3 regions of the Clostridioides sp. ES-W-0016-02 genome follow, and region 2 is predicted to be linked to each of the others. Evidence: riboswitches for the same ligand, from Rfam matches in the RefSeq annotation. Region 2 holds a riboswitch; each other region holds the start of a gene.

Region 1 (3,277 bases), 1.3 Mb from region 2:
CTCCTGAAACTACATCCAAACACATCTCTTCTTCATTTATAAGATTACACATATAAAGAGGTAAAAATGCCTTACCTGCATAAGCAACTTTATTTTTTCCATCTTTAGCCTTAAAATATTTTATATATTCTCTACAGTTTTGTCTTACTAAGTCTTCGTCAAATACATATAATGGAGTTTGATATTTTTTACTAAGCTCTAGACAGCTTACACCTCCAATATATAATTCATTGTCTTTTACAGTCATAGTTCCATGAAGTTTCATAATATCCTCCCTAAGTTTTATATATTAAATACTTCTGCTATTTTCTCAATAGCTACTTGTTTATCATCAGAATTTATGGCACAAGTTATACGAATTTCTGATGTAGTTATAAGTTTTACCATTATACCATTTTCATTAAATATCTTAAATACTTTAGCAGCAACTCCAGAAGTATTTTTCATACCAAGACCTACTAAAGAGAATTTAGTGATGTTATTATCAATTACTACATGTTCTTCATTTGTATATTTAGACACTATCTTTTTGCACTCTCCTAATTCTTCTTTTGGAACTGTAAATGACACACTTATTTTATCTAAAATAGGTGCAGTTTGACTTATCATATCCACACTTATTCCCATAGTTGCTATATCTTCAAATAAACTAGATATATTTTCTACTTTAAAATCTTTTATTGTTATAGAACTATCATCATCACTAGTAGCTAATCCTGTTATTACTTTATCCTCTAATTTCATGTCTTTTCCCCCTCTTATATATGTTCCTTTTACTGTACTACATGTACGTCCAACATAAATTTCAACACCATATTTTTGTGCAAGTTCTATACTTCTTGAATGCATTACTTGTGCTCCTAAACTTGCTAATTCAAGCATCTCTTCATATTCAATCTCATCAAGTTTATTTGCCTTTGCATATTTTCTTGGGTCTGTAAAATAAATTCCATCAACATCTGTATATATCTCACATTTGCCATTTAATTTAACTGCAAGAGCTACAGCAGATGTGTCTGAACCACCTCTTCCAAGAGTAGTTACATCACCATCTTCATTGATTCCTTGAAATCCAGTTACTATTACAACATTCCCTTCATCTAAACTATTCTTTATTCTATTTACATTTATATCGTCAATTTGAGATTTTCCATGAAGTCCGCTTGTTTTTATATTTAATTGATAAGCATTATAGCTTATGGCTTTACAACCAAGTGCATTTAATGCTATTGATAATAAAGATGCTGAAATCATTTCTCCAGTAGACATTAAAGCATCTAGCTCTCTTTTACTAGGTTCATTACTCAATTCTTTTGCCAAGTTTATATATTCATCTGTTGATTTTCCCATAGCAGATACAACTATTACCATTTGTGGATTTTCTTTTCTTCTTTCTATTATATTTTCTGCAATTGACTTTATTTTGTCAGTATCTGCAACTGAACTTCCTCCATATTTTTGGACAATTATACTCATGCTTTTTCCCCCTCAAGCTAAATTTTGATAAATAAAAACGCCCAAAGGTATACTTTGGACGTGTGAACTTCATAGACCAAGTAACCTTGTAGCTCACCACTTTAAAAGTGACAGCCTTATGCATATTCTGCATAAGTCCAGAAAATCTGTTTGTCAACAACTTTTCTTCGGCTATAGACCCTTTCATCAATCATCAACACTTACCAGCTACTATTGATTACTCTTGAATATAGCTACCTCTACCCTAGGCTCATTATTATTAATTAATTTATTAATATAGTTTTATCATATTCTATATAATATTGCAACAATTTTTTTACAAAATGTGGCAAATCAAAAACTTTATTTTCTAAAAATATCTTATATACAATTAAATAGTTTATTTAATCCTAAATCTATAAAATTTATACTATATTCATTATCTTCTTTCTCTAAGTCATTTAATTCAGATAAATTATCTGGTGTAACCACCAAAATATTTGGTACTCTAAAAAATGGAATTGTAGATTTATCTATTTTTCTAGAGAGATTCTCATATTTAGAAACATCTATTTCATTATTTAAATCAACATCTACTAAAACCTGCTTTATATTGCCAAATTGATCTGTATATTCAATAAATAAATCATATTTAACATCATCTACACTAACATTTCGATAAAATCTTTTTACATCACAACCTGCAGTATTAATTCTAACAACTAGTTCTGACCCTACTAGAGCCTTTATTAAATCATCTCCCTTAAAAAGCTTACTACCATTCAAATAGTAAACATATGAGAGGTCCTTATAGTTACGATAATCCACATCACATGGATATTTTTTTAGTGTATACTCACTACACATTTTTCTCAATGTTTTTTTGAAATTTTTTTTATTGTATCTTTTTTGGTCTCCATAAATCTTTCTAAATTGAGCTTCTGTAACACATCTAACCCTGCTAATTAAAAGCAATATCTCTTTTTCCATATTCGTCATAGTACATTCTCCTTGAAGTATTATTTGCAAAGTTGTACTAATATTATATTAAATTTATGACATTAAATTTACAAAGAATTAAAATAAAATAGCTAGTTTTTATAGAATTTATTTCTATAAAAACTAGCTATTAATGCACTAAACACTATCTACAGTTTTTTTACTAAGTTACACATTGCTTTGACTTTCAGAATCTTGTGAATTTGTATCTTCATTAGTTCCTGTCTCTTGTTTTGCTTTTTTATCATCAAAATTTGCAATATTTAAGTTATCAAATTCTGACATTTCAATTACACCAGAATCTTCTTTTGAATATGATATTTTAACTTTGTCTCCAACTTGAGTCAATGGTAATTCGCTAGATACTTTTGAGGTAGCTTTAAATATTATCTCTTTATTAGAATCTAAAGTTACATAGTAATTAGTATTTCCTCCTCGCACATCAGGACTTATTCTAGTTACTACACCTTCTATAACTTCATCTTTCATATCATTATCAAGCTTTAAGTCATTGCCTTTAGATTCTAATGAATCTTTATAATTTCTTAAAGCTTCATTTTTATCTTCCCCTAGACCAAGTACATTATAATCTTCAACAGATACAAAGGCTACTCTCTTTACAAGACCAGCTTTATCTTTTAAAGATGATACATATGTTGGCTGACCTAATATATTGTACATAACAGGGAATGTAGCTTCATAATTCTTTTCTTGAACATTACCTTCAGCTGATTTCATCGCAGCTGTCTCAGTTGCTCCTGGCTGCTTATACAGTTTAGCTTCTTTAGTTCTAGAGTCAACAAGCATAAATCCAATTGTAGAT
Region 2 (3,277 bases):
TCATTTTATCTACCAAGTACTTTGATGATATATATTCTTCTTCTCCTAGTTCTGGATTGTTAAATATAAAATCACATACTTCTTCAATTTCTTTTCCCAGTTCATTCTCTATCTCATAAGCTCTTTTCTTTATACTTTCAATCATAATATACCTCCTATTAGAATCCAACAAATAATCCTATTGTTAAAAACACCATTACAGTAATTGTTAATACTACCATTAAAGGCATTACAAATCTAACCCACTTTGACCAAGGAATATTAGCTACTGCTAGTGCTCCCATTAAAACACCTGATGTAGGTGTTATTAAGTTAGTTACACCTATACCAAATTGATAAGCTGTAACTATCATTTGTCTAGATACATCTACTAAATCTCCAAGTGGAGCAAGTACAGGTATTGTAAGTGATGCAAGTCCTGATGCAGATGGTATAAAAAATGCTATTAAACCTTCTATTAAGAAAGTTAAATTTATAAATATAGTCTTTGGAAGTCCATTTAATAAATTTGCGGCAGAATTTAAAATTGTATCTATTATAAATCCATTTTCTGCTATTATTACTATTCCACGTGCAAATGCTATACATAGCCCTGCTGTCATTAAATCTCCTGCTCCACTTATAAATGAATTAACTATGTCATCTTGTTTAAGCCCTGATGCTATTCCTGATATTATACCTATAGCTGTAAATATCATTGCAATTTCAGTTATGTACCATCCTAGCTTTAAAACTCCATATATCATAATTGCCATACCTATTGTGAAAATTGCTATTACCATAGCTTCTCTTTTTGTAAATTCTTTTATGTTTGTATCAGTATTAGCCATTGATTCTTGATTCAATGATATACCATGTACTAAAGACTTCTTAGGGTCTTTTTTAACTTTATTGGCATACATCATAACAAATCCTATAGATATAGCCATATATATTATAAACATAACAACTCTCAACTCTATCCCAGAACCTGGTGTTATTTGTGACAATGCTTGTGCTATTCCTACAGAGAAAGGATTAGTAGTAGCTGCTCCAAATCCAGCTGTTGCTCCTATAAATACTGTAGCCACTGCTGTTAATGAATCATATCCCATACTGGTCATGAGTGGAATAAATATCATATAAAAAGGTAGTGTTTCTTCACTCATTCCAAATGTTGTTCCACCTAATCCAAATAGAATCATTGATATAGGTATTATTAAGAATTGGAATCTTTTCATTTTATTTACAGTATGAGCTATAACAGCTTCTATAGCTCCTGTTTTGTTAACTATTCCAAAAGCTCCTCCAACTATCAAAACAAATCCAACTACTTCAGCTGCATCTATAAATCCATTTATAGGTGCTGTAAATACATCAGTAATTCCTTGTGGATTTGATGCTGCTTTTTCATAAGTTCCAGCTACAACAACCGACCTTCCATCTATATCTACCCTTTCAAAATTTCCACTTGGTACTATCCAAGTAAGAACTGCCATTACTACTATTAGTAAAAATATTATAGTAAGTGTCTGTGGCATAGTAAACTTTTTCTTTTTTAAACTGCTCATTTTTAATCTCCCCCACTTTTAAAATTAAAATATTTTATTATTGCTTCCCTTTTCTATCCTATTTTATATAGATGTAAAAAAGCTCAACATGGATACATGTTGAGCTGAATGCGCTAAATACAATATACCTACATCTTCCCTTTATCTTAGTTAAGATAGCTCTCCATCAAAATTCGGGATAATTTTGATGACAGTACTGTACTTATTAAATACAGCCCCAGCACTAGATTTGGACACTAGCACTTCGGCACTTACTCCTTTTATATTGCTTCATTGGCTTCCGACCTCTTCAATATTAATCTTAGTAAATGCGACCTCTACCTCAATCTTTTTATTAGATGAGGTAATTCTTATTAAATTTTATTTATTCTAAATAATTGTAGCATAATATGTCGAGATTGTAAATATTTTCAGAAGAGTTTATATGCTTCCATAATATTAACAAATCTAGCTTATACTATTCCAGTATATAATTACAACTTTAGTTTTATGTCTAAAAATATATTTGTTTTCTCTTTTTTCTATTATCTTATCTATATACTTATCCAACATATCGCTAAAGTTAATCTTTTTATTTAATTCTGTTTCCATTTTAAAAAGTATATCCTCTACACTATCGAATTCAATTTCATTTTCTACATCAATAAACTTTATATCTGCACATATATTTAAAGAATGTAGTATATTTGGAATGTATATATAATCTGGACAAGTTCTATCTTTATCACCTAAATCCATATACAAATCATTAAATAATGGTTTTTGAATAGTTCTCACTATAATCACTTTTTCTTTAGCTAGCTTATCCATCTTACTCAAAGCATCTTTAATATCCCAAATTCGATAAAGAGAATTCACAGATAAAATATAATCACTATGCCCAACATTAATCTCTTCCCATTTTCCTTGTATTGTATCTATATTAGTTATATTATGTTCCCTAGCCTTTCCTTCAAGCACATTAAGCATATCTATTGAAAAATCATTAGCAATTATACCTTTACATTTCTTAGAAAGTGGAATAGTAAATTTTCCGGTACCTGCACCAATTTCTATAAGATTTTTTCCTTCATCTATTAACTTATCTACAAAATTAAATACTTCTTTTGAATAATCATAAAGCGTTGGCTTATCATCATATTTATGAGATAATTTTTTAAAAAACTTTCTTTCCGCTTCATCATCAAAAGCTCTTTCTCTTGCATATCCTTCTTTACTTTCAATATACTCATGCCATTTTTTCTCAAAATCTATATCTTTATAGTACATAATTACTCTTCCTTTCTAAAAATATTAGGGCGAGATTTGTAATTTTCTATACTCAAAAAACTACTCTTACTAATGTAATGATTGATTAATTAAACAATTGATTACTATATTTTAAAAATTAGTGAAATTCTCAACAAGCTCTTTGGTATAAGCATGCTTTGCACTTTTATACAATTCCTTAGCATCTATAATTTCAACTATCTTGCCATTTAACATGACTGCAACCTCATCACTAACTTCTTTTACTAAGTCTATATCATGAGATATAAATAAATAGGTTATATTAAACTGTTTTTGAGCTTTCTTCAAAACCTGTATAACTTGAGCTTGCACAGATACATCTAGCATTGATGTAGGTTCATCTAATATCATAAATTTAGGATTTAATAAAAGCACTCTAGCTAAAGCAACTCTTTGTATTTGTCCTCCACTTACTTGATGTGGGTATCTATTTAAAA
Region 3 (3,277 bases), 160 kb from region 2:
GAACTAAGCTAGCTATTTCTGCAACTTGTCCTAAGTCCCCACTAGCTTCCTTTACAGCAACTATATTATCTATCTTAGCAAGTTCAACTATGAGACTAGGGCTTATATTAACACAAGTTCTTCCAGGTACATTGTAAAGTATAATTGGAAGTTTAACACTGTTAGCGATTGTTTCAAAATGACGTTTAAGTCCAGCTTTATTGGCTTTATTGTAATAAGGAGTTATTATTAATAGAGCATCTACTCCTAATTTTTCAGCTTCTTGACTTAAATTAACTGAGTGCATAGTATCATTAGAACCACTTCCTGCGATAACAGGAACTCTTTTATTAACTTTTTCAACAACATACTTAATAGTAGCAAGTTGTTCTTCATCAGTCATAGTATTAGCTTCGCCAGTAGTACCACAAGCTACTATAGCATCAGTACCGTTAGCGATTTGGTATTCAACTAATTCACCTAATTTGTCAAAATCAACTTTGCTATCCTTTGTAAATGGAGTAACTAGAGCAACAGCAGAACCTTTAAATATCATAAAAAATCAATCCCCTCTTTTTTAGTTTTGTGTTTTATATTACAGTTACTTCTAATGCTTATCTTTACTTATTATTAATATTTTACAAAATCATATATTTATACAAATTTGTATACTATACTAAATCATATGATATAGCCATTTCAGCTATTTGGATTGCATTAGTTGCAGCACCTTTTCTTATATTGTCAGCAACAACCCAAAGGTTTACACCATTATCAACACTAAAGTCTCTTCTAATTCTTCCAACAAACACTTCATCTCTATCATCAAATTCTACAGCAGTTGGATATTCATTTTTAGCAGGATTATCAACTACTACAACTCCTGGAGCTTCTTCAAGTGTTTTTACTAAGTCTTCTAATTCAAATGGATTATTAAACTCAATGTTTATAGATTCACTATGACCATTTTTTACTGGAACTCTTACAGTAGTTGCAGTTATTTTTAAGTCGTAGTTATCAAGTATTTTCATAGTTTCGTTTACCATTTTCATTTCTTCCTTAGTATATCCATTTTCAGTAAATGAATCTATATGAGGAAGACAGTTATAAGAAATTTGATGTGGATAGAATCCAGTAGGATTACCAGTCATTCCTTTTTCTAAATCTTCAACCCCTTTAACACCAGAACCAGATACAGCTTGGTAAGTAGAGTAAACAACTCTCTTAATTTTGTATTTGTCATCAAGAGGTTTAAGAGGAACCATAGCTTGTATAGTAGAGCAGTTTGGATTAGCTATTATACCTTTATGTTTTTTTATAGCTTCTGGATTTACCTCAGGAACAACCAAAGGAACATCTGGATTCATTCTCCATTGACTAGAGTTATCTACTACCAAGATTCCATTTGATGCAGCTATTGGAGCATATTTTTCACTAATGCTTCCTCCAGCAGAGAATAACGCTATTTGTATTCCTCTATCAGTAAATGAAGTTTCTTTTAATTCTTCTACTATATATTCTTTACCACAAAACATTACTTTAGAACCAGCAGATTTAGAAGAAGAGAATAAAAATAGATTTTCTATTGGAAAATTTCTTTCTTCTAATACTTTTAAAAATGTTCTACCTACCATTCCAGTAGCACCAACTATTGCCACATTTACTTTTTTCATATTAAATTCACCCCAATTTTTAATTATTAAAACATTATTTGATTTTAGCTATACAAGTAAGATATGTTAATATTTTTATATGTCTAAAAACTTTAATATTATATTAACAACTTTAATTATATACAAAAAACGTACAAAGGTATACTTTGTACGTCTAGTTTATCACTCAAAGTAAACCCTGTAGCTCATCACCTATACAAATAAGTGACAGTATTACACATCTTATGTGTAATCCCAGAAAATATTATTGCAAGAAATATTTTCTTCGGCTATAAATCCTTTTTCCAATCATTAACGCTTGCCAGCTCCTATTGGATACTCTTATTTACAGCTACCTCTACCCTAGGTTAATAGGATATTAAAATTTGATTATTCTAATAATAATACATATTTTAGAAAAAATCAACTTATTTATAGAAATATTGCTAAAATTTAAATCCAAAATTTGTCAATTCTTGTTTTAAGACATTAAGATTAGCTTCTTCCATTTCAGCTAAAGGAAGTCTTAAATCTCCAACATTAAAACCTAAAATATTCATAGCAGTTTTAACTGGAACTGGATTTACTTCTATAAATAAGGCGTCAATTAAAGTATCCATATCAAGTTGTAATTTTTTAGAGCCTTCAATGTCACCTTCAAAGAATTTAGTTACTAAATCATGGGTTTCTTTAGGGCATATATTAGCAAGTACAGAGATAACACCACTTCCACCTAATGATAATAGAGGTAGTATAGTATCATCATTACCGGAGTATATAGCGAAGTCTTTAGGCACTAATTTAGCTATTTCTGCAACCTGAGCTAAATCTCCACTAGCTTCCTTCACAGCAACTATATTATCTATTTTAGCAAGCTCAGCCACAACAGATGGCTTTATATTTACCTTAGTTCTTCCTGGTACATTATATAAAATAATTGGTAATTTAACGCTTTTTGCTATTGTTTCAAAGTGAAGTTTAAGACCTTTTTCATTAGTCTTATTATAGTAAGGAGTTATGATTAAAAGACCATCCACTCCCAATTTTTCAGCTTCTTGGCTCATATGAACAGACAACATAGTATTGTTTGAACCAGTACCTGCTATAACTGGTATTCTCTTGTTGACTTTTTCAACTGTATATTTTATTACAGCAAAAATCTCAGATTCACTCATAGTAGTAGCTTCACCTGTTGTTCCACAAACAACTAGTGCATCTGTGTCATTTTCAATATGGTATTCGATTAATTCACCTAATTTTTCAAAGTTGACATTGTTATCCTCCGTAAATGGGGTAACTAAAGCAACAGCAGAACCTTTAAATAACATATAATCAAATCTCCTTTTTTATTTAAATTTAATTTTTTAAGTACAATAATAATTATAGTACAAATTAATTAATTTTAATAGGTATAGTTAATATCTTAACTGTATAAAGTAAGATATTTATATTATATTAATATTAAAAAAATTTAAAATAAATGTTTTATTCTCAAAATATGCATATTAATTTAATAAAATATACCAAAATGGAAATAAAAAATAAATTTTATGCGAATTTAATAACTAATAATTAATATATTTAGGTTATAATAAATATGTGCGTAAAAATAAATAATAAGCATTAACATAGAAAATTTAGGAGGA

What was found. A riboswitch is a leader RNA that binds a small molecule or an ion and turns the genes downstream of it on or off. The one in region 2 is predicted to bind lysine.
Region 1: another riboswitch for lysine. It lies ahead of IC758_RS10855 (aspartate kinase); the one in region 2 lies ahead of IC758_RS16500 (YfcC family protein).
Region 3: another riboswitch for lysine. It lies ahead of IC758_RS17210 (aspartate-semialdehyde dehydrogenase); the one in region 2 lies ahead of IC758_RS16500 (YfcC family protein).

What each region holds. Positions count from the first base shown of each region.
Region 1 covers NZ_CP061361.1:2,223,857-2,227,133, forward strand. Annotated here, with positions in the region: gene lysA (diaminopimelate decarboxylase) at 1-265, opposite strand, end outside; gene IC758_RS10855 (aspartate kinase) at 283-1,476, opposite strand; lysine riboswitch at 1,558-1,726, opposite strand; gene IC758_RS10860 (hypothetical protein) at 1,837-2,454, opposite strand; gene IC758_RS10865 (hypothetical protein) at 2,623-3,277, opposite strand, start outside.
Region 2 covers NZ_CP061361.1:3,547,084-3,550,360, forward strand. Annotated here, with positions in the region: gene IC758_RS16495 (M20 family metallopeptidase) at 1-145, opposite strand, end outside; gene IC758_RS16500 (YfcC family protein) at 159-1,550, opposite strand; lysine riboswitch at 1,699-1,878, opposite strand; gene IC758_RS16505 (class I SAM-dependent methyltransferase) at 1,998-2,819, opposite strand; gene IC758_RS16510 (ABC transporter ATP-binding protein) at 2,931-3,277, opposite strand, start outside.
Region 3 covers NZ_CP061361.1:3,711,055-3,714,331, reverse strand. Annotated here, with positions in the region: gene dapA (4-hydroxy-tetrahydrodipicolinate synthase) at 1-535, opposite strand, end outside; gene IC758_RS17210 (aspartate-semialdehyde dehydrogenase) at 651-1,652, opposite strand; lysine riboswitch at 1,826-2,000, opposite strand; gene dapA (4-hydroxy-tetrahydrodipicolinate synthase) at 2,078-2,959, opposite strand.